Regions from separate parts of the Azospira restricta genome, predicted to be linked through region 1. Evidence: riboswitches for the same ligand, from Rfam matches in the RefSeq annotation. Region 1 holds a riboswitch; each other region holds the start of a gene.

Region 1 (7,540 bases):
GGCCGGCGCCAGCGCGCTCGGCATCGCCGTCGACGAGAAGACGACCGCCGCCGACGTCGCCGCACTGATCAAGCTGATCGGCGGCACCGACGCCGACCTCGCCGCGCTCGACGCGCAGGTCGCCGGCAACGAGCCGGCCGCGGCCCTGCTGCGCGACGACGCGATCCTGACGCACCCGGTGTTCAACAGCCACCACACCGAGCACGCGATGCTGCGCTACCTGAAGAAGCTGCAGAACCGCGACCTCGCGCTCGACCACTCGATGATCTCGCTCGGCTCGTGCACGATGAAGCTGAACGCCACCAGCGAGATGATCCCGGTGACCTGGCCGGAATTCGGCGACATGCACCCGTTCGCACCGCTCGACCAGGCGCACGGCTACCTGGAGATGATCGGCGGGCTGACCGACTACCTGAAGACGGTGACCGGCTTCGACGCCATCTGCATGCAGCCGAACTCCGGCGCGCAGGGCGAATACGCCGGCCTGGTCGCCATCGCGCGCTACCACGCCAGCCGCGGCGAGGGCCACCGCAACATCTGCCTGATCCCGAAGTCGGCGCACGGCACCAACCCGGCCACCGCGCAGATGTGCAACATGCAGGTGGTCGCCGTCGACTGCGACGACAGCGGCAACGTCGACGTCGTCGACCTCCGGGCCAAGGCCGAGCAGCACGCCGCCAACCTCGCCTGCCTGATGATCACCTACCCGTCGACGCACGGCGTGTTCGAAGAGGCGATCAAGGAAATCTGCGCCGTCGTGCACCAGTACGGCGGCCAGGTGTACATGGACGGCGCCAACCTCAACGCCCAGGTCGGCCTGACCTCGCCGGGCTTCATCGGCGCCGACGTCAGCCACATGAACCTGCACAAGACCTTCGCCATCCCGCACGGCGGCGGCGGCCCGGGCATGGGCCCGATCGGGCTGAAGGCGCACCTCGCGCCGTTCATGGCCAACCACGTCGTGCAGGCCATCCCCGGCCCGCACCTGGGCCAGGGCGCCGTTTCCGCCGCGCCCTACGGCTCGGCGTCGATCCTGCCGATCTCGTGGATGTACATCACCATGCTCGGCGGCGAAGGCGTCACGCTGGCGACGAAGACCGCCATCCTGAATGCCAACTACGTCGCGACCAAGCTGAAGGAGCACTACCCGGTGCTCTACGTCGGCGCGCAGGGCCGCGTCGCGCACGAGTGCATCCTCGACATCCGCGGCATCAAGGCGGCCACCGGCATCGCCGAGATCGACATCGCCAAGCGCCTGATGGACTACGGCTTCCACGCGCCGACGGTGAGCTTCCCGGTCGCCGGCACGATCATGGTCGAGCCGACCGAATCGGAGCCGAAGGCCGAGCTCGACCGCTTCGTCGCGGCGATGATTGCCATCCGCGACGAGATCCGCAAGATCGAGAACGGCAGCTGGCCGGCCGACGCCAACCCGCTGAAGAACGCCCCGCACACGCAGGCCGACGTGCTCGCCGCCGACTGGGACCGCCCGTACAGCCGCGAGGAAGCCGTCTTCCCGCTGCCCTTCGTGCGCGACAACAAGTTCTGGCCGAGCGTGAACCGCATCGACGACGTCTACGGCGACCGCAACCTGCATTGCTCGTGCGTACCGATGGCGGACTACGCGGCCTGATCGGCGCTCACGGCCCCCCGCCCAGCCCGCGCCCCGGCGCGGGCTTTTTCATTTCCGCTCGCGGATGGCCGGCGTCATTCGGCGAAATGCACGGCCAGCCAGACGGTCGCCTCGCCGGCGGCGGTCCACTCGACCCGGTGGCGCCGGTGCGGCGCGACGTACAGCCAGTCGCCCGGCCGCAAGGCCCGCGCCGCCGGCTCGTCGGCGAAGCGCAGGGCGGCCGCGCCCTGCAGCAGCAGCACCCACTCGGCCTCGTCCTGGTCGTACCAGAAATCCGGCGGGCTGGCCTGCCCGGTCGACACGATGCGCTCGATGCGCAGCCCCGGCCGGGCGAGGAGCGCGTCGAAACGCTCCCCGGCTTCGGGATTGGAAGGAAGATCGGCGTAAAGGTTCTGGCTCGTCATGCGTCGATGATACCCTCGCCCTGCCCTCCACTTCCGACGCCCCGCCCCCCGCGATGAAATCCCTGCTGCGACGACTCCTCGGCCGACCGGCACCGCCCGCCAACCCCCTCTCGGACATCGAGCGCGCCCGCCAGCTGATCGCCGCCATCGACGCCGGCGGCATCCCGCTCGACCCGCGGCGGATCGCGCGCATCGCCGAGGGGCTGGGGCTGGAGGTGTCGCCGCGGGCACCGATGGACGAGACCATCGCGCGCATCCGGGCGGCGGTGAAGCGGTGTCCGGAGGGTTGAGTCTGCGCTCCGAAACAGGCAGTTGAGGGTGTGAACAAAGGCAGCAAAAGCCAATTACCGCAATAACTCGACGGCACCAGTGTTGATTGTCTCGCGCCCGACCGTGGAATTCCTCATCCAATTTATGACTTTGGCTTGATCGCCCCGCTCACTCCCGGCATGATGCGAAGTTTATTTTTCTACACCTTTGTTTATGTTTTCAGGGGGCAGTGTGGGGTCGAGCAGGTTTATTTTGTCGCTGATGTTGATCGGTGCTTTGTCGGCCTGTACTCCGGCAATGCAACCGAGGCCGGTAACTGGAGAATTGACCAGGACGCAGTATCTCCTTGGCTTATTTGAAATCTCACCGCCACAAGGCAGCGACTGGTATGAAATGCCAAGGGCCAAGGGTTTTCTAGCGTACGGAAAAAAACTTGAGACGAATAATCGCACCTTTGTCGCATCGGTCCGCGTACATGACACAGGCGTGAAGTTCGCCAGCGAAAGCGATTTCCTGGCATTTGTAAAAACCGCAAGGGCTAGCGACACTGACCCGGATCGATTCGAGCAGCTGCTTCATGACGAAAAACTGGATGAAACCAAGCCGCCCTTCTGCACAAGGTTCCATCTGAAAGCCAGGGACAAAGTCATATCGAGATCCAGTGGGTCTCCCAGCTTTCTGGAGGCGAAGGGCTTCTCGTGCCTGCATCCCAACAAACAGAAAATAGTCACTGTCGAGTACTCGGAAAGGGCTCCTTCACCTTTCCAAGATCCGATCTTGCTTGCCGAAGGCGAGCATTTCATAAACTCCCTGGTGATCAAGGAAGCCGCAGAGAAGACGGCACGAATCGTCGACACTTCGACAGGCGACAGCGTCGAAGAACCGACCGGATGGAAACGCCTCCTGCTTAGAAGAGGAAGCGGGATGCCGGGCGGCGGTTTCTTCTTTGTCCGCGAGATCGATGGCGTGCCCGAACCGCAGAACAATATGGATGACAGTGTTCGTGCGTCCTACGGACAGGGAAGAAGCATAAGTTTCAAGAAAGTCGAGCGCCCGGTGCCTGCCGGCAAGCACCGTATCAAGCTGGCCGGACGATACGTGTTTGCGGCGCCGATCGACAACCTGTTGCGCTCGGCCGCCGCTTACCGGGTCGAGGGCGAGATCGAGGTGACGCTACTCCCGGCTGTCGAGTACCGCGTCCGCGGCGTGCTGGAGGAGTTCCGTCAGGAGGTGTGGCTGGAAGAGTCAGCAACAGGAAAGCGAATCGGCGAGAAAGTCGTCAATATCGCGGCCGAGGACGACCGCATCCGGGCAATGGCTGGAGCGTCCTTTGCGTGCTGCAATCTGCACTACCAGGACGAATGGATCAGCGATGAGAACCTTTGGGGCCTGCCGTTCATTCCCGCAGGAACGCCAATCGCCATCCGGGAATATGGACGGAACCGCATTCACGTACTGGTCGATGGACGACAGATGACCATCGGACACGACTATGGCCGCAAGCAGGAGACGAAAGAGCAGCTCGTCGCGAAGCTGGTCGTCAAGGACGACCCTTCCAAACTGATCACCTCATATCCGCCTGCGATCCAGGAGGCCATTCGTTCCGGAAAGCTATTGCGCGGGATGAGCAAGCAGCAGGTAATCCTCTCCCTTGGCTTTCCTCGACCAGACCTGACGACTTCTCCCGATTCACCGGTATGGAAATACTCGACGGTCGATGACGGCGACGTTGAATTGATCTGGGGAACAGATGGCTTGTTGAGCGAGCTAAGGGCGGAAGAAAAGGAACTGCCAGCGAAGATTCTTTTCACTGGACGCCAAGTGGCCGAGTCTGGACAACGATAGCGCCAAATCCCTCCCCTACCGTCAAAATGACAAATCGCCCAAGGCATTTTCACCGCGCGGCCCTGGGTGATTTATACGCACACCAGCAATTTTAGGACTCGACGAACCTGCGATACGCCGCAATACTTCTCGCTCTGGCGCTCCTGAGCGGATGTGCCCATGACATCAACAAGCTCAATGCAGCCCGCTATGCGGAGACAGGTTACACCGCAGTTCGCCGCGGCGACTGGGATTCGGCGCGCCGGGCATACGCACGCGCTGCGGTGAATGCCGATCTTGGCGGATCTCCAGTGCGTGCACGCTCGGTAATGTATTACGAGTATGCGCGAGCGTGCGGTGCTACGTGTTTTTATGACCACGCCGAACAATATCTGCTCAAGGCGCTGAAACTCGACGAAGAGTCGTCGGGACCGGTTCACTATCCCCTTATCGAATTGGCTCGCCTCAATCTCGATCAACGCCAGTTCGTCCAAGCGGTACCCTATTTTGAACGCGCATTGCCAGTCGTTGAAAAACTCGACGCCGCGTCAAAAGACCCGATAGGGTTTGCCGATTTCCTTGACGAATACGCGCAGGCGCTGAGAGAGACCGACCGAGCAGCAGATGCTGCCGTATTTACGGCTCGGGCTGCAGATATTCGCTCCAGGCATTCCGGAGCCGTGTCAAAAACTGATCGCACCCCCTATGGCAAGCACTGCATCAAGAAGGATGAATCGCCTCAAAGTCAGTAGCCTCTCTGCTGTCGCTTGAAATGCACGCGCAAATTGCCCTACATCAAACCCATTCCCCCGCTCCTGCACGATAATCCGCCTTCCATTTCGGTTCGACGAAACGGAACACGGTGCGAATCCGTGGCGGGCCCGCCGCTGTAACCGGGGACGGGCGCTGCATGATCGACTGATCGGCCACTGACGGGGCACACCCCGGCGGGAAGGCAGCAGCGCTCCGGACGATCCGGGAGCCAGAAGACGTGTCGAACCGATCCGGAGCCAAGGCAAGGGCTCCGGCTGACTGCATGCTCACGCGTGCCGTCAGCCGGAGCCCTTTTCTTTTTCACCATTTGATTCGAGGACTCGATCATGACGCAGACCATTCAAGCGCAACAAACCGCCCAGCCCCAGACCGCCGCCGCAAAGGGCGAAGATAAACCCGTCGCCCCGAGCATCGCCACGCGCAAGAGCTGCAATCCGGACGGTATCGGCCTCTCGCACTACGTGCTGATGGACAAGAAGGCGGCGAAGTAACGATGACTGCTGCCGCAACGATGAGCCGGGCCGCCACTGGCGGTCCGGCGCTGGTTCCCGTGGACATCGGCCACGCCGTCTATGCCGCCGTCACCGACCCGGCCACCGCCTTCTGGGGCCTGGTCGACAAGACGCGCGTCAACGAGTCGCTGACCGGCGGTCCGCTGTTCGACGCCTACAGCAAGGAATACGACCGCTTCGCCAGGGAGCTGCACGCGCTGCGCTTCGAGCTGAAGCCCTCCGGCGTCTATCTCAACCCGACCGAGCGCTGCAACCTCAACTGCACCTACTGCTACCTGCCCGGCGAGCAGCGCAGCGGCGGCACGCACATGCCGCGCGAAACGCTCACCGCCTCGCTCGCCGCGCTGCGCGACTACTTCGCCTCCGTCATGGGCGACACGGACAGGAAGCCGCGCGCCATCTTCCACGGCGCCGAGCCGCTGATGAACCGCGACGCGGTGTTCGCCGCGATCGACGAGTTCGCCGACGACTTCGCCTTCGGCGTGCAGACCAACGGCACGCTGCTCGACGACGCGGCGATCGACTTCCTGACCTCGCGCAACGTCAGCATCGGCCTCTCGCTCGACGGCCCGGTCGCCGGCATCACCGACGCCACGCGCCGCACCTGGGGCGGCAAGAGCGTGCACGACAAGGTGCTGACGGCGATGGAGAAGCTGCGCGGCTACGGCTCGTGGAGCGTGATCACCACCTGCAACACCGAGAACCTGCCTTACCTCACGCGCATGGTCGAGCTGTTCCACGCCGCCGAAGTGCCGACCTGCATGCTCAACACCGTCCGTTGCACGCTGCCCGGCGCGCGCGGCGTGAAGCCGGCCGACGGCGACATGGCGAAGGCTTTCTTCGCCGCGCTCGACCGCACGCACGAGCTGTACCGGGAAACCGGGCGCAAGCTGATGGTCGCCAACTTCGCCAACATCCTGTTGGCGATCCTCGCGCCGACCGCGCGCCGGCTGATGTGCGACATCTCGCCCTGCGGCGGCGGCCGCGCCTTCTTCGCGCTGGCGGCCGACGGCGGCCTCTACCCGTGCAGCGAGTTCATCGGCCTGAAGCGCTTCAACGGCGGCAACCTGCTCACCGACGGCGTCGAGGCGGCCTTGAAGTCGGCAGCCTTCCGCCCGGTGATCGAACGCGACGTCGACACCTTCGACCCCTGCGGCTCCTGCGCGATCCGCCATTTCTGCGGCTCGCCGTGCCCGGCCGAAGCGGCCGAGATGAACGGCGGCATGGACAAGATCGGTGCCTTCTGCGACTTCTACAAGGAGCAGGTGAACTACGCGTTGCGTCTGATCGCCGACGGCAAGGCCGACGACTACCTGTGGGACGGCTGGGACGACGGCACCGAGACGGTGTTCAACATCGTCAACTGACGCCGCCGGCGGCCGCCGCTCCGGAATCCTCCGGGGCGGCGGCTTTTTCGCCTACGGCACCGGCGGCAGCGCGATCTCGTCGCTGGTCGCCGCCCCCTGTGAAAACTCCCGGCACAATTCCAGGAAGGCGCGCAGCCCGGCACCGTGGAACTTGTCGCGGTGCCAGACGAAGCTGAAGGTGCGCTTCAGGTCGAGCGCCGGCGTCCGCACTTCGGCCAGGCTGCCGCGGCGGAAGGCGTCCTTCAGCGCCAGCCGCGAGATGCAGCCGAGCCCCAGCCCGCTCTCGACGGCGCGCTTGATCGCCTCGGTATGCTCCAGCTCGAGGCGCACCCGCAGGCCCGGCAGATGATGGCGGAAGGCATGATCGAAGGTCTCGCGCGTCCCCGAACCCGGCTCGCGCAGGATCCACGGCTCCTGCAGCAGGCGCTTCGGCGTCGCGCTGCGGCCGGCCAGCGGATGCCCCGGCGCGCAGAACACCGCCAGCTCGTCGTCGACCCACGGCACCACCGCCAGGTCCGGATGGTGGCAATCGCCTTCGACCAGCCCCAGATCCACCTCGTGCACCGCCAGCGCCTGCAGCAGGTGGGCGGTGTTGCGCACCTCCAGCTTCACCCGCGCCTGCGGGTGGCGGCGCAGGAACTCGGCGACGATCAGCGTTGCCAGATAGTTGCCGATCGTCAGCGTGGCGCCGATGTTCAGGTTGCCGACCGCCTCGTGCCCCTGCAGCAGGTCGTCGATCTCGGCGGCGCGGTCGAG
Region 2 (7,540 bases), 1.7 Mb from region 1:
ATAGCGGACTGCGACCTCGAAGACGAGGATGCTGGTGGCGGCGACGATCAGGAAGGCCGACAGGTAGCCGGTGGCGACGTTGAAGGCCTTGATCGTCCGGCTGATGAAATATCCGGGGCTCATAGTTCACCTTGCAGGAATGAGGAGGGCCGGACGCAGGCGCGTCCGGCCGGAGGGGTCACTTGACGGCGAGCGCCATGTCGAGCAGCGCGCGGCCGTTCCTGATGTTCTCGGCGAAGTCCTTGAACGCGGTCTGCTCGGCGACGGCGCGCCAGGCCAGGAACGCCTTCTCGTCCATGTCCACCACCTTGGCGCCGGCCTTGGCGTAGACGTCGGCCATGCGCTGGTCGTCCTTCTTCGATTCCTCGACGCCGAACTTCTCGAGGCTGGCGCCGACATCGGCGACGATCTTCTGTTGCTCGGGGGTCAGCGAATCGTAGAGGCTCTTCGAGATCAGCAGCGGCTCGAACATGAACCAGAAGCTCTTGTCGCGCGCGGTGGTGACGAACTTGCTGAACTCCTGCAGGCGGAAGCTGATCAGCGAGGTGCTCGAGGTCAGCGCGGCGTCGAGGACGCCGGACTGCATCGCGCTGTAGATTTCCGACGACGGCATGCCGGTCACCGCGGCGCCGGCGCCCTTCAGCATCTGGTCCATCTCCTTGCTGCCGCCGCGGAACTTCAGCCCCTTGGCGTCCTCCGGCACGGCGACGGCGCGCTTGGTCGAGGCGATGCCGCCGGCCTGCCAGACCCAGGTGAGGATCTTGATGTTCTTCTCGGCGAGGATGCGCTCGAGTTCCTTGCCGATCGGCGCCGTCTTCCAGCGCAGGCCCTGCTCGTAGCTGTTGACCAGCGTCGGCATCAGCGTGATGTTCACTTCCGGGATCTCGCCGCCGCCGTAGGCCAGCGGGACCAGGCTCATATCCAGCGCACCCTTGCGCAGCGCGCCGATCTGGCTGTTGGTCTTCATCAGCGAGCTGCCGGGGTAGATCTCGAACTTCAGCGAGCCCTTGCTCTGCTTCTCGACCTCGGCGGCGAAGCGGCGGACCAGGCGGTCGCGGAAGTCGCCGTCTTCCGAGCTGGCGGCGGGGAACTGGTGCGATATCTTGATGACGCGCGGCGCCTGCGCCTGCGCGCCGGGAACGGCGAAGGCCAGCGCGGCGGCGGCCAAGCCCAGGGTGAAACAGCGTTTCGTCTTGCAGATCATGGACGTCTCCTCCAGATTGATCGGTCGAATATCAGCGACGGCAGGCTTGCTCACCCGTGTTGATCTAATGATCCAAGCTCTTTTTGTGTATTCAATATTTGCCGTTGTGTATACACGATAGCACAACTTGAATACTGGTCAACGAGTTTCGTATAATTGAATCGAGCCCATCTTGCGATCGCCTTGCCATGAACCACCCGCTGGAACTCAACGCCGCCGTCCCCCGCCAGTCCGAACGGCTCGGCGAACTGATCGAGGAGCGCATCGTCACCGGCGTCTACCCGCCCGGCACCCGCCTCGACGAGCAGGAGTTGGCGAACAGTTTCGGCGTCTCCCGCACGCCGGTGCGCGAGGCGCTGATCCAGCTGGCCTCGATCGGGCTGATCGAGATCCGGCCGCGGCGCGGCGCGACGGTGCCGGAGATCGGCGCCGAGCGCGTCTGCGAGATGTTCGAGGTGATGGCAGAACTTGAAGCGATGTGCGGCCGGCTGGCGGCACGGCGGATCACGCCCGCCGAGCAGGCGGCGCTGCAGGCGGCGCACCTCGCCTGCGAGGCCGCGCGCGACGCCAATGCGCCGGACCAGTACTACCAGCTGAACGAGGTCTTCCACCGCCGCATCTACGAGGCCAGCCACAATGCCTTCCTCGCCGAGCAGGCGGCAATGCTGCACCGTCGCCTGCGCCCCTACCGCCGGCTGCAGCTGCGTGTGCGCAACCGCATGGCGACCTCGTTCGGCGAGCATCAGGCGATCGTCGAGGCGATCCAGCGCGGCGACAGCGAGCAGGCCGAAGCGCTGCTGCGCAGCCACGTGTCGGTGCAGGGCGAGCGCTTCGCCGACCTGGTCGCCTCGCTGCGCGACTTCAACGCCGGCGCCTGAGTGATGCGCTTTGCGCATCACGAGGAAGTACTCTCGGGGTGCGCCTGAGTGATGCGCTTTGCGCATCACGAGGAAGTACTCTCGGGGTGCGCCTGAGTGATGCGCTTTGCGTATCGCGAAGAAGTACTCCCGGGGTGCGCCTGAGCGGCCGCTACGCGAGCAGCGACCACAGCATCTTCGTCGCCAGCAGCGCGAGGAAGCCGCCGAAGGCGCGCTTCAGCCGCTTCACCGGCAGGCGGTGCGCCAGCCGGGCGCCGAACGGCGCGACCAGGATGCTCATCGAGACGATCGCGGCAAAGGCCGGCAGATAGATGTAGCCGAGCGATCCGGCCGGCAGTCCGGCATCGTGCCAGCCGGCGACGATGAAACCGAGCGCGCCGGCAAGCGCGATCGGGAAGCCGAGCGCCGCCGAGGTGCCGACCGCGTTGTGCATCAGCACGTTGCAGAAGAGCATGAACGGGATCGACAGGAAGCCGCCGCCGGCGGCGACCAGGCTCGACACGACGCCGATCGCGCCGCCGACGCCGAACAGGCCGGCCGGCCCGGGCAGCTGGCGGTGCGCCTTCGGCTTGAAGTCGAGGATCATCTGCGCCGCTGCGTAATAGACGATGACGACGAAGACCGCGGTCAGCGGCCGCGTCGGCACAAAGCCGGCCAGCTGCGAGCCGGCGAAGGTGCCGAGCACCAGCCCCGGCGCCATCGCGCGCACGATGTCCCAGCGCACCGCGCCGTGCGCATGGTGGGCGCGCATGCTGGAGATCGAGGTCAGCGTGATGTTGGCCATCGAGGTGCCGAGCGCGAGGTGCATCACGTGTTCGTGCGGAATGCCCTGCGCGGTGAAGATCATGAACATGAACGGCACCAGCGTCAGCCCGCCGCCGACGCCGAACAGCCCGGCGACGAAGCCGGCGAAGGCGCCTAGCGCCAGGTAGAGCAGGATGAAGGTCACAGCAGCCTTTCGCTGATGAAGTTCCACTCCGCGGCCGTCACCGGCGTGATCGACAGCCGGTTGCCGCGCTGCAGGATCGGCATGGCGGCGAGTTCGGGGTGGGCGCGCAGCTCGGCCAGCGGCAGCAGCCGCGTCTTCCGTACGAAGCTCACGTCCACGCACAGCCAGCGCGGTTTGTCCGGCGTCGCCTTCGGATCGAAGTAGGGGCTGGCCGGGTCGAACTGCGTGGCGTCGGCGTGCGCTGGCGCGCAGATTTCGCAGAGACCGGCGATGCCCGGCTCGGCGCAGCTCGAATGGTAGAAGAAGGCGCGGTCGCCGATCCGCATCGCATCGCGCATGAAGTTGCGCGCCTGGTAGTTGCGCACGCCGAACCACGGCACCGTGCCGCGCGCCGCGAGGTCGTCGATCGATACCTCGGCGGGTTCGGACTTCATCAGCCAGTACGCCATCGCGCCCCCGAAATGAAAACAGCGCGGAAGAAACCTTCCGCGCTGTCGGTTTTGGCCCCCGCCTGTGCCGTTCGGCCGGCATCCTGAACCTGGGTTCAGAGTGGCTGCTTTCCTTCCGCATCAGGCACACCCGACGAAGGGCGCGCACAACAGCGGGGTCTTGGTCCGCAACCGATGCCAATCAGCATTGGTTCAAGGAATGTATGGCCTTGGCGAACACCGCAGGGGACGCTCTGCGGAGGCAGTTTCCCGGGAACCGCGAGGTTCCTAGAACAGCTTTTCCTGCGGTGCGAGCACCACGTCGAGCTGTGCCTCCATGTCCGCGATTCTACGCCTGACGGCTCCGAAATCAAGGCCGCCGACCGGCTCGCCGCCTTTCGCCTTGGCGCTCAGGAACTCGTGCGCGATGTTCAGCGCGGCCATCACCGCGATGCGCTCGGCGACGTTGCTCTTCGTGCGGTCGGAGATCTCGTGCATCTTCTCGTCGACGTAGGAGACCGCGGCCTGCAGGGCCTCGCGTTCCTCGGGCGGGCAGGCGACGCGGTAGTCCTTGCCGAGCAGCGTGATGTCGAGATAGTTGGGGGCGTTCGGGTCCGTCATGCGCGTACGTTCAGGCCTTCGCTTCGGGGAGCTGCCCGACCAGGGATTCGAGGCGTTCGCGCGCGCCGTTCATGCGCTCGACCAGTTGCTGCTTCTCCGCTTCCGCCGCGGCGAGGCGCTGTTGCAGCTCGCGGTTCTCGCTGCGCAGCGCGCGGCACAAGCCCGCCACTTGGGCGATCTTGTTCTCGAGCGCGTTCAGTTCATTGACCATGGCGGCAACTATAGAAGTAAAAAACAAGTCAAGTCAAGGAGTAACAATGCATTTTGAATGTGATTTATGTTGCAGGCAAGCGTCGGCCCCTTCCTCCATACCGTCGCGCACGGTACAATCCGCCACCCGTTTTGTCGCCGACACCGGTTGGCGGCACACGGGCCGTGCAAGGTGCCGCGCGCAGATTCCTCTGCCGCGGTGAAACGGGAAAGCGGTGCGCGGGCAGACCAACTGCCACGCAATTCCGCTGCTGCCCCCGCAACGGTAAGCGAGTGATTCGTGCCTCAACGCCACTGGGCCGCCAGAAGCCTGGGAAGGCGGCACGACAAACCTCGCAAGCCCGGAGACCGGCCTGCGCACGAGTAGCGGAAATGCCGCGGGAGGCGGTCATTGGATGCTCGGCGCCCGTGCGCCCCGTCCCGTTCAGCCCCCCCGTGCAGTTCCATTCTGTGCAATGCCGGCAGCGGGGACGCTCGCCGGCGATCAGGGGTAACCATGAAAATCGATAATCGACATGCGCTGGCGGCGGCGACGCTCGCCGCCTTCTCCGGCAATCTGATGGCGGCGGCCGACGCCGAGCTGAATCCCATCGTCGTCACCGCGACCCGCCAGGCCACGCGGGTCAGCGATCTGATGGCCGACGTCACCGTCATCGACCGCGAGGAAATCGAGCAGGCCGGCCAGACCACCATCGAGCAGTTGCTCGCCCGCCAGCCGGGCATCCAGTACACCGCGAACGGCGGTCCGGGAACGAACAGCGGCATCTTCATCCGCGGCGCCTCCTCCAAGCAGTCGATCGTGCTGATCGACGGCCAGCGCTTCGGCTCGGCGACGACCGGTGAAGCGACCTGGTCGCGCATCCCGCTGTCCCAGGTCGAGCGCATCGAGATCCTGCGCGGCCCGGCCTCGTCGCTCTACGGTGCCGACGCAATCGGCGGCGTCATCCAGATCTTCACCCGGAAGGGTAGCGGCGAGCCGCGCCTCAACGCCAGCACCGGCTACGGCACCTACCACACCAGCGACAGCAGTGTCGGCATCTCGGGCGGCAACGAGCTGGTGTCGTTCAGCCTGCAGGGCGGCTACTACGAGACCGACGGCGTCAGCGCCATCCACAACAAGAAAAGCAGCTCGTTCAACCCCGACCGCGACGGCTACCGCAACAGCAGCTTCTCCGGCAGCCTGGCGGTCCGTCCGGCCAGCGGTCACGAGATCGGCGCCACGGTGTTGGCAACCGACGGCACCAGCCGCTACGATTCGACGCCGAAAGCCCGCGACTTCAAGAGCGAACAGGATGTTGCCGCGTACTCGATCTACTCCCGCAACAAGCTGCTCGCGAGCTGGACCAGCACGGTCCGTCTCGGCCGCAGCACCGACGATCTGACGACGCGCCGCAACGGCGTCACCACCGGGGAGTTCCGGACGGTCCAGGACCAGCTGGTGTGGCAGAACGACGTCAAGCTGCCCCTCGGAACCGCGCTGTTCGCCGCGGAATATCTGAAGCAGGCCGTGTCGGGAACCACCAACTACACGCGGGACGAGCGCAGCGTCCGCTCGCTGCTCGCCGGCTGGACCGCCGGCCTGGACAACCATCAGCTGCAGCTCAACCTGCGCCGTGATGACAATTCGCAGTTCGGCGGCCGGACCACCGGTGCGGCCACCTACGGCTACCAGTTCACGCCGGCATGGCGCGGGCATCTCTCCTACGGCACCGCATTCCGCGCGCCGACCTTCAACGAGCTGTACTTCCCCGATACCGGCTTCGGCGGCGGCAATCCGAACCTGAAGCCGGAGAAGGCGAAGAACGCCGAGGCCGGGGTCACGTGGGAGACGAGCGGGCACCGCTTGTCCGCCGTCTACTTCCACAACAAGGTCGAGGACCTGATCAACAGCTGGCCGCCGCAGAACGTGAACAAGGCGACGCTGAAGGGAACCTCGCTCAGCTATGCCGGCCGTTCGGGCCCATGGTCCGGCGGCGTCTCCGTCGATTTGCAGCGCACCCGCGACGACGATACCGGCAACCGGCTGGCACGCCGTGCCGAACGGCAGATGTTCAGCCATCTCAGCCGGTCGTTCGGAGACTGGACCCTGGGCGGCGAATGGCAGTGGGTCGGTCATCGCTACGACGATGCGGCCAATCGCGTACGGCTCGGCGGCTACGGCCTCGTGAACCTGTTCGCCGAGTATCGCGTGGACAAGGACTGGGTGCTGTTCGCGCGCGGCAACAACATCTTCGACAAGTACTACGAGACCGTGAACAACTACGGCGTCCTCGGCGCCAACGCGTTCTTCGGCATCCGCTACGCGCCGAAGTAGACCCGCCATGCCCAGCCACCGCCGCGCCGTCCTCGTCCTCGCCGTGCTCGCGCTGCTCGGCGTGGCGAGCTTCGCGGCGGCGCTGGCGGTCGGCAGCCTGTCGGTGCCGCTCGCCGACGTGCTTGCCGCGCTGCTCGGCGAGCCGGTCGAGCACGCGGCGATCGTGCGCGACCTGCGCCTGCCGCGGGCGCTCGCCGGCTTCGCCTGCGGCGGGCTGCTGGCGCTGGCCGGCGCGCTGATGCAGGTATTGCTCAGGAATCCGCTGGCCGACCCCTACGTCCTCGGCATCTCCGGCGGCGCCGGCGTCGGCGCGATGTTCGCGATCCTGCTCGGGCTATCGGCCGCCGGCATCAACGGACTGGCCTTCTGCGGCGCGCTCGGCGCGATGCTGATCGTCTTCGGCCTGGCCCACGGCGACGGCGCGTGGACGCAGACGCGGCTGTTGCTCACCGGCGTCATCGTTGCCGCCGGCTGCGGCGCGCTGGTTGCGCTGATGCTGTCGATCGCGCCCGAGCACAAGCTGCGCGGCATGCTCTTCTGGCTGATGGGCGACCTGTCGCAGACCGGGGCGCCGGCGGTGGCGCTGGCCATCCTCGGCGCCGCGCTGATCGCCGCCTTGCCCTTCGCGCGCGAGCTGAACCTGCTCGCGCGCGGCCACGACACCGCGCAGGCTCTCGGCGTCGACGTCCGCCGACTGCGCTACGCCGTCTATGGCATCGCCTCGCTGGTTACCGCCACGGCCGTCACCAGCGCCGGCTCGATCGGTTTCGTCGGCCTGATCGTGCCGCACCTGGTGCGGCTGGCGATCGGCAACGACCAGCGCCTGCTGCTGCCCGCGTCGGTGCTCGCCGGCGGCGCACTGCTGACGCTGGCCGACACGCTGGCGCGCACCGTCGTCGCGCCGCAGCAGCTGCCGGTCGGCGTGCTCACGGCGCT
Region 3 (7,540 bases), 470 kb from region 1:
ACGAATTTCCGCGGGAATTGAATGGCCGCCGCCGCTATAGTGTCGAAAGCAAGCGCCGCCCCCGGGCCACCTGCCAATCGGAGGAAAACGCCATGAAGCCAGGCAAGCCGCAACGCCCCCCGCCACCGCCCATCGAACGCATCGCCGCGCGCAGCGCCGAGATCGGTGGCAGCATTCCCGTCCGGCGCGTGCTGCCGGTGCGCGGCCGGCGCACCATCGGCGCCTGGTGCTTCCTCGACCACGCCGGCCCGGCGAGCTTCGCGCCGGGCGCCGGCATGCGCGTCGGCGCGCATCCGCACACCGGGCTGCAGACCTTCACCTGGCTGATCGAGGGCGAGGTGCTGCACCGCGACAGCCTGGGCAACGAGCAGCTGATCCGCCCCGGCCAGGTGAACCTGATGACCGCCGGCCGCGGCGTCGTCCATACCGAGGAGTCGCTGCCCGGCGAGCGCCGCCTGCACGCGGCGCAGCTGTGGATCGCGCTGCCGCCCGAGGTCGCCGGCTGCGCGCCGGCCTTCGAGCACCATCCGGCGCTGCCGCAGTGGCGAATCGGCGGCTGCCGGGCGACGCTGCTCGCCGGCAGCTTCGGCGGCCAGGTGGCGCCGACGCGGCTGCACTCGCCGCTGGTCGGCCTCGACCTGATGAGTCCGGAAAACGCGGCGATCGGGCTGCCGCTCGACCCCAGCTTCGAGTACGGCATCCTGCCGCTCACCGGCGAGGTGCACCTCGGCGGCGAACGCATCGCTGCCGACGAGCTGGCCTACCTCGGCAGCGGCCGCAACGCGCTGGCGCTCGACCTCGCCCCCGGCACCCGCCTGCTGCTGATCGGCGGCGAGCCGCGGCGCGAGGAGATCGTGATCTGGTGGAACTTCGTCGGCGGCAGCAAGGAGGATGTCGCACAGGCGCAGCGCGACTGGGAAAGCGGCTACGGCGAACGCTTCGGCCGCGTCGCCGGCTACGACGGCGAGCCGCTGAAGGCGCCGCCGCTGCCGTGGGTCGGCCGCTGACCGGCATGCCGCGGACGATCCCGATCGTGCCGCGCGCCGGCGGTCCGGCGGCCGCCGACGACGCGCAGGAAGCGGCGCTGCTCGAACTGGCGATCGCCGCCTTCGGCAACCGCGAGCGCGCGCTGCGCTGGCTGCGCCGACCGCGGCGCGACTTCGGCGGACTGGCGCCGCTGGAGATGCTCGATACGCCGGCCGGCGCGCGCCAGGTCGCGGCGCTGCTGCGCGGGCTGGCCGCGGCGCGCGGCGAAGACGAGGCCTGAGGATGGCGGCCGGCCGGGCGAGTCGCCCTGCCCGACGCTGGCTGCTGGCGCTCGCCGTCGCCGTGCTCGCCGCGTGCGCGCCGGGCGTACCGCCGGAGGAGGCCGCGCTCGCGCCGCCCGCCGAACCGCCGGCCGGCTTTCCGGCAGCCGACTACCGCCGCGCGGCGGCAGCCGGGCACCGGGTGCTGCAGGTCGATCCGGCGCAGTCGCGGATCGTCGTCGAGGTGCGCCGCGACGGCCCGCTGGCCCGCCTCGGCCACGACCACGTCGTCGCCAGCCACGACCTGCGCGGCCAGGTCGACCTCGACGCCGGCCGCGCCGACCTCTACCTGGCGCTGGCGCGGCTGGTCGTCGACGACCCGGCGCAGCGCGCCGCCGCCGGTTTCGCCGAGCCGCCCGACGAGCGGGCGATCGCCGGCACCCGGCGCAACATGCTGACGCGCGTGCTCGACGCCGGCCGCTTCCCCTTCGCCACCATCGCCGTCCGCCGCGACGCGCCGGACGCGCCGACCGTGCGCGCGGCGATCACGGTGCACGGCGCAACGCGCGAATTCGACGTGCCGGTGAGCAGCGAAACGCTGGCCGACGGCATCGCCGTCGCCGGCCGGATCGACTTCCGCCAGAGCGACTTCGGCATCGTTCCGCTGACCGCGCTGAACGGCGCGCTGCGCGTCGCCGACCGCCTCGACCTGCACTTCCGCATCGTCGCCCGCCGGCGCGATGCCTAGCCGGCGGCGGGCGGCATGCACTGCATCTAGTGCTTTTCCACCGCCAACCTACTACCGCTAGTGTTCCGGTATTGACCCCGCCCGCGCCGCTGGCTTACACTCGGCGGCGTTGATGGTTCCCCGCCCGGGGATTAAAAGGGAATCCGGTGCCGGCTCCGCGTTCGCGCGGAACCGAATTCCGGGGCTGCCCCCGCAACTGTCATCGGCGAGTGCCTCGCCACGTAGTTTTCACCCATGGCCACTGGATGCGTTCCGGGAAGGCGGGCGAGGCGCGTTGAACCGAGAGCCAGGAGACCTGCCGCGACCAACCTTCTTTCATTCACGGGGCGGGGTGCCCCTGACGAGAGGTGTGTGCGTGCCGATCCTGCCCTTGCCGCGTTGTGCCGATCCGCTCCCGGGCTTGCGCCCATCGGGCCGGCGCCGCGTCGCCTGCGGCCCGGACCGCCCATTTCCGGCATTCCCCGCGTGCTTCGCCCCCACCACGGAGAGCCGCCTTGCCTTCCCCTGCCTTCGCCCATGTTCTGCCCCTGCCCGCCGGCCACGACAGCGCGCTCGCCGCGCTGCAGGTGATCCGCCGCAACGGCGCCGTCGTTCCCTTTGACGCCGACAAGATCGCCGTCGCGCTGGCCAAGGCCTTCCTCGCCGTCGAGGGCAGCCAGAGCGCCGCGTCGTCGCGCGTCCGCGAGATCGTCGCGCGGCTGACGCAGACCGTCGCCCGCTCGCTGAGGCGGCGCCTGCCCGACGGCGGCACGGTGCATATCGAGGACATCCAGGACCAGGCCGAGCTGGCGCTGATGCGCGCCGGCGAGCACGACGTGGCGCGCGCCTACGTGCTCTACCGCGAACGCCGCGCCGCCGAGCGCGCCGCGGCGGTGACCGCCGCCGACGAACTGGCGCCGCCGCTGCACGTGACCGACGGCGGCGAGCGCCGCCCGCTCGACCGCGCGGCGCTGCTCGCCGTCTGCGACGACGCCTGCGCCGGGCTGGGCGGGGCGGTGGCGGCGACGGCGGTGCTCGACCTGGCGCTGAAGAACCTCTACGACGGCGTGCCGCGCGCCGACGTCGACCAGGCGCTGATCCTCGCCGCGCGCACGCTGATCGAGCGCGAGCCGGCCTACAACCAGGTCGCCGCCCGCCTGCTGCTGACCGCGCTGGCGCGCGAAACGCTCGGCCGCGCCGTGCGGAGCGACGAACTGGCGGCGGCGAACGCCGCATATTTCCCCGACTTCGTCGCCGCGGGCGTCGCCGCCGGCCTGCTCGACCCGCGCCTGGCCGGCTTCGACCTGGCGCGCCTGGCCGCCGCGCTGCAGCCGGAGCGCGACCTGCAGTTCGGCTACCTCGGCCTGCAGACGCTGTACGACCGCTACTTCCTGCACGTCGACGGGCGCCGCATCGAACTGCCGCAGCTCTTCTTCATGCGCGTGGCGATGGGGCTGGCCTTGAACGAGATCGACCGCGAGGCGCGCGCGATCGAGTTCTACGACCTGATCTCCCGCTTCGACTTCATGTGCTCGACGCCGACGCTGTTCAACAGCGGCACGCTGCACCCGCAGCTCTCGTCGTGCTACCTGACGACGGTCGCCGACGACCTCGACGGCATCTACCAGGCGGTCAAGGAGAACGCGCTGCTGCAGAAGTACGCCGGCGGCCTCGGCAACGACTGGACACCGGTGCGCGCGCTGGGCAGCCGCATCCGCGGCACCAACGGCCAGAGCCAGGGCGTGATCCCCTTCCTCAAGGTGGTGAACGACACGGCGCTGGCGGTGAACCAGGGCGGCAAGCGCAAGGGCGCGGTGTGCGCCTACCTGGAGACCTGGCACCTCGACATCGAGGAGTTCCTCGACCTCAGGAAGAACACCGGCGACGAGCGCCGGCGCACGCACGACATGAACACCGCGCACTGGATTCCCGACCTGTTCATGCAGCGCGTGCGGCAGAACGGCGAGTGGACGCTGTTCTCGCCGTCCGACGTGCCCGACCTGCACGACCGCTTCGGCGCCGACTTCGCCGCCGCCTACACCGCCTACGAGGCGCAGGCCGCCGCCGGCGCCATCCGCCTGCACAAGAAGGTGCCGGCGGTGCAGCTGTGGCGCAAGATGCTGACCATGCTGTTCGAGACCGGCCACCCCTGGCTGACCTTCAAGGATGCCTGCAACCTGCGCTCGCCGCAGCAGCACGCCGGCGTCGTGCATAGCTCGAACCTGTGCACCGAGATCACGCTCAACACCTCGGACTCGGAGACGGCGGTGTGCAACCTCGGCTCGGTCAACCTCGTCGCCCACCTGAAGGACGGCGAGCTCGACCAGGACAAGCTGGCGCGCACGATCGCCACGGCATTGCGTATGCTCGACAACGTGATCGACCTCAACTACTACGCGACGCCCAAAGCGCGCAACGCCAACCTGCGCCACCGCCCGGTCGGGCTCGGCATCATGGGCTTCGCCGACTGCCTCTACGAGCTGGGCATCGCCTACGCCTCGGACGCTGCCGTCGACTTCGCCGACCGCAGCATGGAGGCCGTCTGCTACCACGCCTACCGCGCCTCGACCGTGCTCGCCGAGGAGCGCGGCCGCTATTCGAGCTTCGCCGGCAGCCTGTGGGAGCGCGGCATCCTGCCGCTCGACTCGCTCGACCTGCTCGAAGCCGGCCGCGGCGGCGACGTCGAGGTCGACCGCGGCGCGCGCCTCGACTGGGCGGGGCTGCGCGAGCGCATCGCCCGCCACGGCATGCGCAATTCGAACTGCGTGGCGATCGCGCCGACGGCGACGATCTCCAACATCGTCGGCGTCTCGGCCAGCATCGAGCCGGCCTACCAGAACCTCTACGTCAAATCGAACCTGTCGGGCGAGTTCACCGTCGTCAACGCCGCGCTGGTGCGCGACCTGAAGGCGCTCGACCTGTGGGACGAGGTGATGGTCGCCGACCTCAAGTACTTCGACGGTTCGCTCTCGCGCATCGAGCGCGTTCCCGACGAGCTCAAGGCGCGCTACGCTACCGCCTTCGAGATCGACCCGGTCTGGCTGATCGAGGCTGCCGCGCGCCGGCAGAAGTGGATCGACCAGGCGCAGTCGCTCAACCTGTACCTGGCGACGCCGTCGGGCCGCAAGCTCGACGAGATCTACCAGCTGGCCTGGCGGCGCGGGCTGAAGACCACCTACTACCTGCGCACGCTCGGCGCCAGCCAGGCCGAACAGGCCGGCGGCCGCGACGAGGCCGCGCCCGCGGCCGAGGAAGCGCCGCGCTTCTGCAGCATCGACAACCCCGAGTGCGAGGCATGCCAATGAAGTCGACGATGATCGTTGTCCTGCGCCGCGGGCTGGCGCTGCTGCTGGCGCTGCCGCTGGCCGTGTCGGCGGCGGCGCCGGGGGCGAAACCAGCGGCGGAATCGGCGCTGCCCGACGAACTCGGCGCCACGCTGCAGATCCTGCGCGCCGAACGCGACGGCTTGTGGGAGAAGACGCTGGTCGTCCGCTTTGCCGGCGAACGCCGCGTGCTGTCGACCAGCGACGGCCTGCTCGATGCGCGGGCGGCGATCAACCATGCCGCGCATCCGCGGCTGTGGGCGCGGCTCGGCACGGCGGGCAAGCGCTACAGCGAAGGCGTGCGCGATGCGACAGCCGACCGGCTGGGGCTGCCGCGGAGCGCGGTCGCCCGCATGGGCACCGCCGCCGACATGGACAATCTCGCCGTCGTCACGCGGCGCCACGGCCCGCTGACGGTGACCGTGCTGGCGACGGCGGGGGCGCGGAACAACGCACAGCGCACCGGCGTCGATGCCGGCACCTACATCGAAGAGGAAGCGCCGGCCGGCACGATCAACATCATGGTGCTGAGCAATATCGCGCTCAGCGACGCGGCGCTGGCGCGCGCGCTGATCACCGTCACCGAAGGCAAGACGGCGGCGCTCGAGGACCTGCGGGTGCCGAGCAGCTATACGCCGGGGGCGCAGGCGACCGGCACCGGCACCGACAGCATCATCATGGTCTCGGGAACGGCCGCGCCGCGCGCCACCTACACCGGCGGCCACAGCCGGATCGGCGAACTGATCGGCAAGGCGACCTACCAGGCGGTGGTCGAGGCGCTGGGCAGGCAGGACGGCGTATTCCTGCCGGGCAGCAAGCGCTTCGCCGAGGCCTCAACCGCGCCGGCCGGGCCGGCCAAGGCGGCCGGCGACCTGCGCCTGGCGCTGCTGCATCTCGACGCCGTGCCGGGCGACATCGCCGGCAACCGCGCGCGCATCGAGGACGCCATCCGCGAGGCGGTGCGCCACGGCGCCGACTGGATCGTGACGCCGGAACTGGCCGAGACCGGCTACCACTTCGCCAAGCGCATCGGCACCGACTGGATCGCGTCGTTCCCGGACGCCTGGATCGGCACGCTGGCGGCGATCGCCCGCGACAACCGCGTCGCGCTGTTCGTCGGTGTCGCCGAGCGCGACGCGGCCAGCGGCCGGCTGCACAACAGCGTCGCCGCGATCGACCGCGACGGCACAATCCTCGGCACCTACCGCAAGCAGCGCGTGCATGGCGGCGCCGAAAGCTGGTCGCAGGCCGGCGACGGCGGGCGCCCGCCGTTCGTCGTCGACGGCCTCGCCGTCGGCACGCTGATCTGCGCCGACACCTGGGCCGCCGAGCCGGCCGCCCGGCAGGCGGCGCAGGGGGCGGCGATCCTGCTGACGCCGGCCAACTGGCCGCCGGTCGCCGGCATGGGGCCCGGCGACGCCTGGGAACGGCGCACGCGGGAAACCGGCATCCCGATGATCGTCGTCAATCGCGGCGGCAGCGAGCCGGAACTCGACTTCTCGCGCGGCGAGAGCGCCGTGTCGCTGAACGGCGAGCGGCTGCTGAGCTTCGAGGCGGAGCGCGGCGGGATTTTCTACGTCGACTGGGACCGCCGGCAGCGCTTCCGCGAAGTCCGCCCCGAGTAGCCAGTCATGTTGAAACAGATGGATAAGTTCGTCATTCCGGCGAAAGCGCCCCGCAGGAAGTGCCCTTGGGGTGCCGGAATCCAGAAATACCCCACTGGATTCCGGGTCAAGCCCGGAATGACGATGGGTTACATCAACCGGATTCAGGTTGACTAACCGCTAGTTGCCAGGACCGTTGGCTGACGCTGACGGATTTTCCTTACCGAACATGCAAAGGCCCAAGCCATGAACGCCGCTTTCCGCTTCGACGACTGGGATACGCCCAGCCTCTCGCCTTCCCTTCCGGCAGACAGCCGGAACCCTGCCCACCTCCCTCTTGAGGCGGGAGGCCGGGAGTCCACTCTCCTCCCCCTTCAAGGGGGAGGCCGGGAGGGGGATGGGGTTATCACGCTGCCGCTGACTCCCCCCATCCCCACCCCAACCCTCCCCTTGAAGGGGAGGGAGCTGCCGGCCGGGCTGGCGCCGGTCAACGCCGCCGACAAGCGCATCGTCAACGGCCACGCCGACATCAACCAGCTGGCACCGTTCAAGTACCCGTGGGCCTGGGAGTTCTTCCTGAAGGCCAACCGCAACCACTGGACGCCGCTGGAAATCAGCATGGCGCAGGACGTGCACGAC

What was found. Region 1 has a riboswitch for cobalamin ahead of cbpA (modified peptide precursor CbpA). Riboswitches for the same ligand answer to the same signal wherever they lie in the genome.
Positions count from the first base shown of each region.
Region 2: linked by a shared signal. The riboswitch ahead of IWH25_RS02180 (TonB-dependent receptor domain-containing protein) and the one ahead of cbpA (modified peptide precursor CbpA) in region 1 are both predicted to bind cobalamin.
Region 3: linked by a shared signal. The riboswitch ahead of IWH25_RS15085 (ribonucleoside-diphosphate reductase subunit alpha) and the one ahead of cbpA (modified peptide precursor CbpA) in region 1 are both predicted to bind cobalamin.

Region 1 covers NZ_CP064781.1:2,682,197-2,689,736, reverse strand. The annotation lists gene gcvP (aminomethyl-transferring glycine dehydrogenase) at 1-1,633, shown strand, start outside; gene IWH25_RS12970 (cupin domain-containing protein) at 1,708-2,037, opposite strand; gene IWH25_RS12965 (hypothetical protein) at 2,091-2,327, shown strand; gene IWH25_RS12960 (hypothetical protein) at 2,560-4,152, shown strand; gene IWH25_RS12955 (tetratricopeptide repeat protein) at 4,416-4,883, shown strand; cobalamin riboswitch at 4,955-5,144, shown strand; gene cbpA (modified peptide precursor CbpA) at 5,232-5,396, shown strand; gene cbpB (peptide-modifying radical SAM enzyme CbpB) at 5,399-6,784, shown strand; gene IWH25_RS12940 (LysR family transcriptional regulator) at 6,836-7,540, opposite strand, start outside.
Region 2 covers NZ_CP064781.1:453,157-460,696, reverse strand. The annotation lists gene IWH25_RS02215 (TRAP transporter small permease subunit) at 1-123, opposite strand, end outside; gene dctP (TRAP transporter substrate-binding protein DctP) at 179-1,204, opposite strand; gene IWH25_RS02205 (GntR family transcriptional regulator) at 1,393-2,082, shown strand; gene IWH25_RS02200 (sulfite exporter TauE/SafE family protein) at 2,234-3,031, opposite strand; gene IWH25_RS02195 (EVE domain-containing protein) at 3,028-3,465, opposite strand; RNA gene ssrS (6S RNA) at 3,532-3,711, opposite strand; gene IWH25_RS02190 (cell division protein ZapA) at 3,748-4,080, opposite strand; gene IWH25_RS02185 (hypothetical protein) at 4,091-4,291, opposite strand; cobalamin riboswitch at 4,457-4,661, shown strand; gene IWH25_RS02180 (TonB-dependent receptor domain-containing protein) at 4,787-6,604, shown strand; gene IWH25_RS02175 (FecCD family ABC transporter permease) at 6,612-7,540, shown strand, end outside.
Region 3 covers NZ_CP064781.1:3,149,936-3,157,475, forward strand. The annotation lists gene IWH25_RS15070 (pirin family protein) at 93-1,007, shown strand; gene IWH25_RS15075 (MbcA/ParS/Xre antitoxin family protein) at 1,013-1,267, shown strand; gene IWH25_RS15080 (YceI family protein) at 1,270-1,995, shown strand; cobalamin riboswitch at 2,091-2,312, shown strand; gene IWH25_RS15085 (ribonucleoside-diphosphate reductase subunit alpha) at 2,490-5,279, shown strand; gene IWH25_RS15090 (adenosylcobinamide amidohydrolase) at 5,270-6,922, shown strand; gene IWH25_RS15095 (ribonucleotide-diphosphate reductase subunit beta) at 7,352-7,540, shown strand, end outside.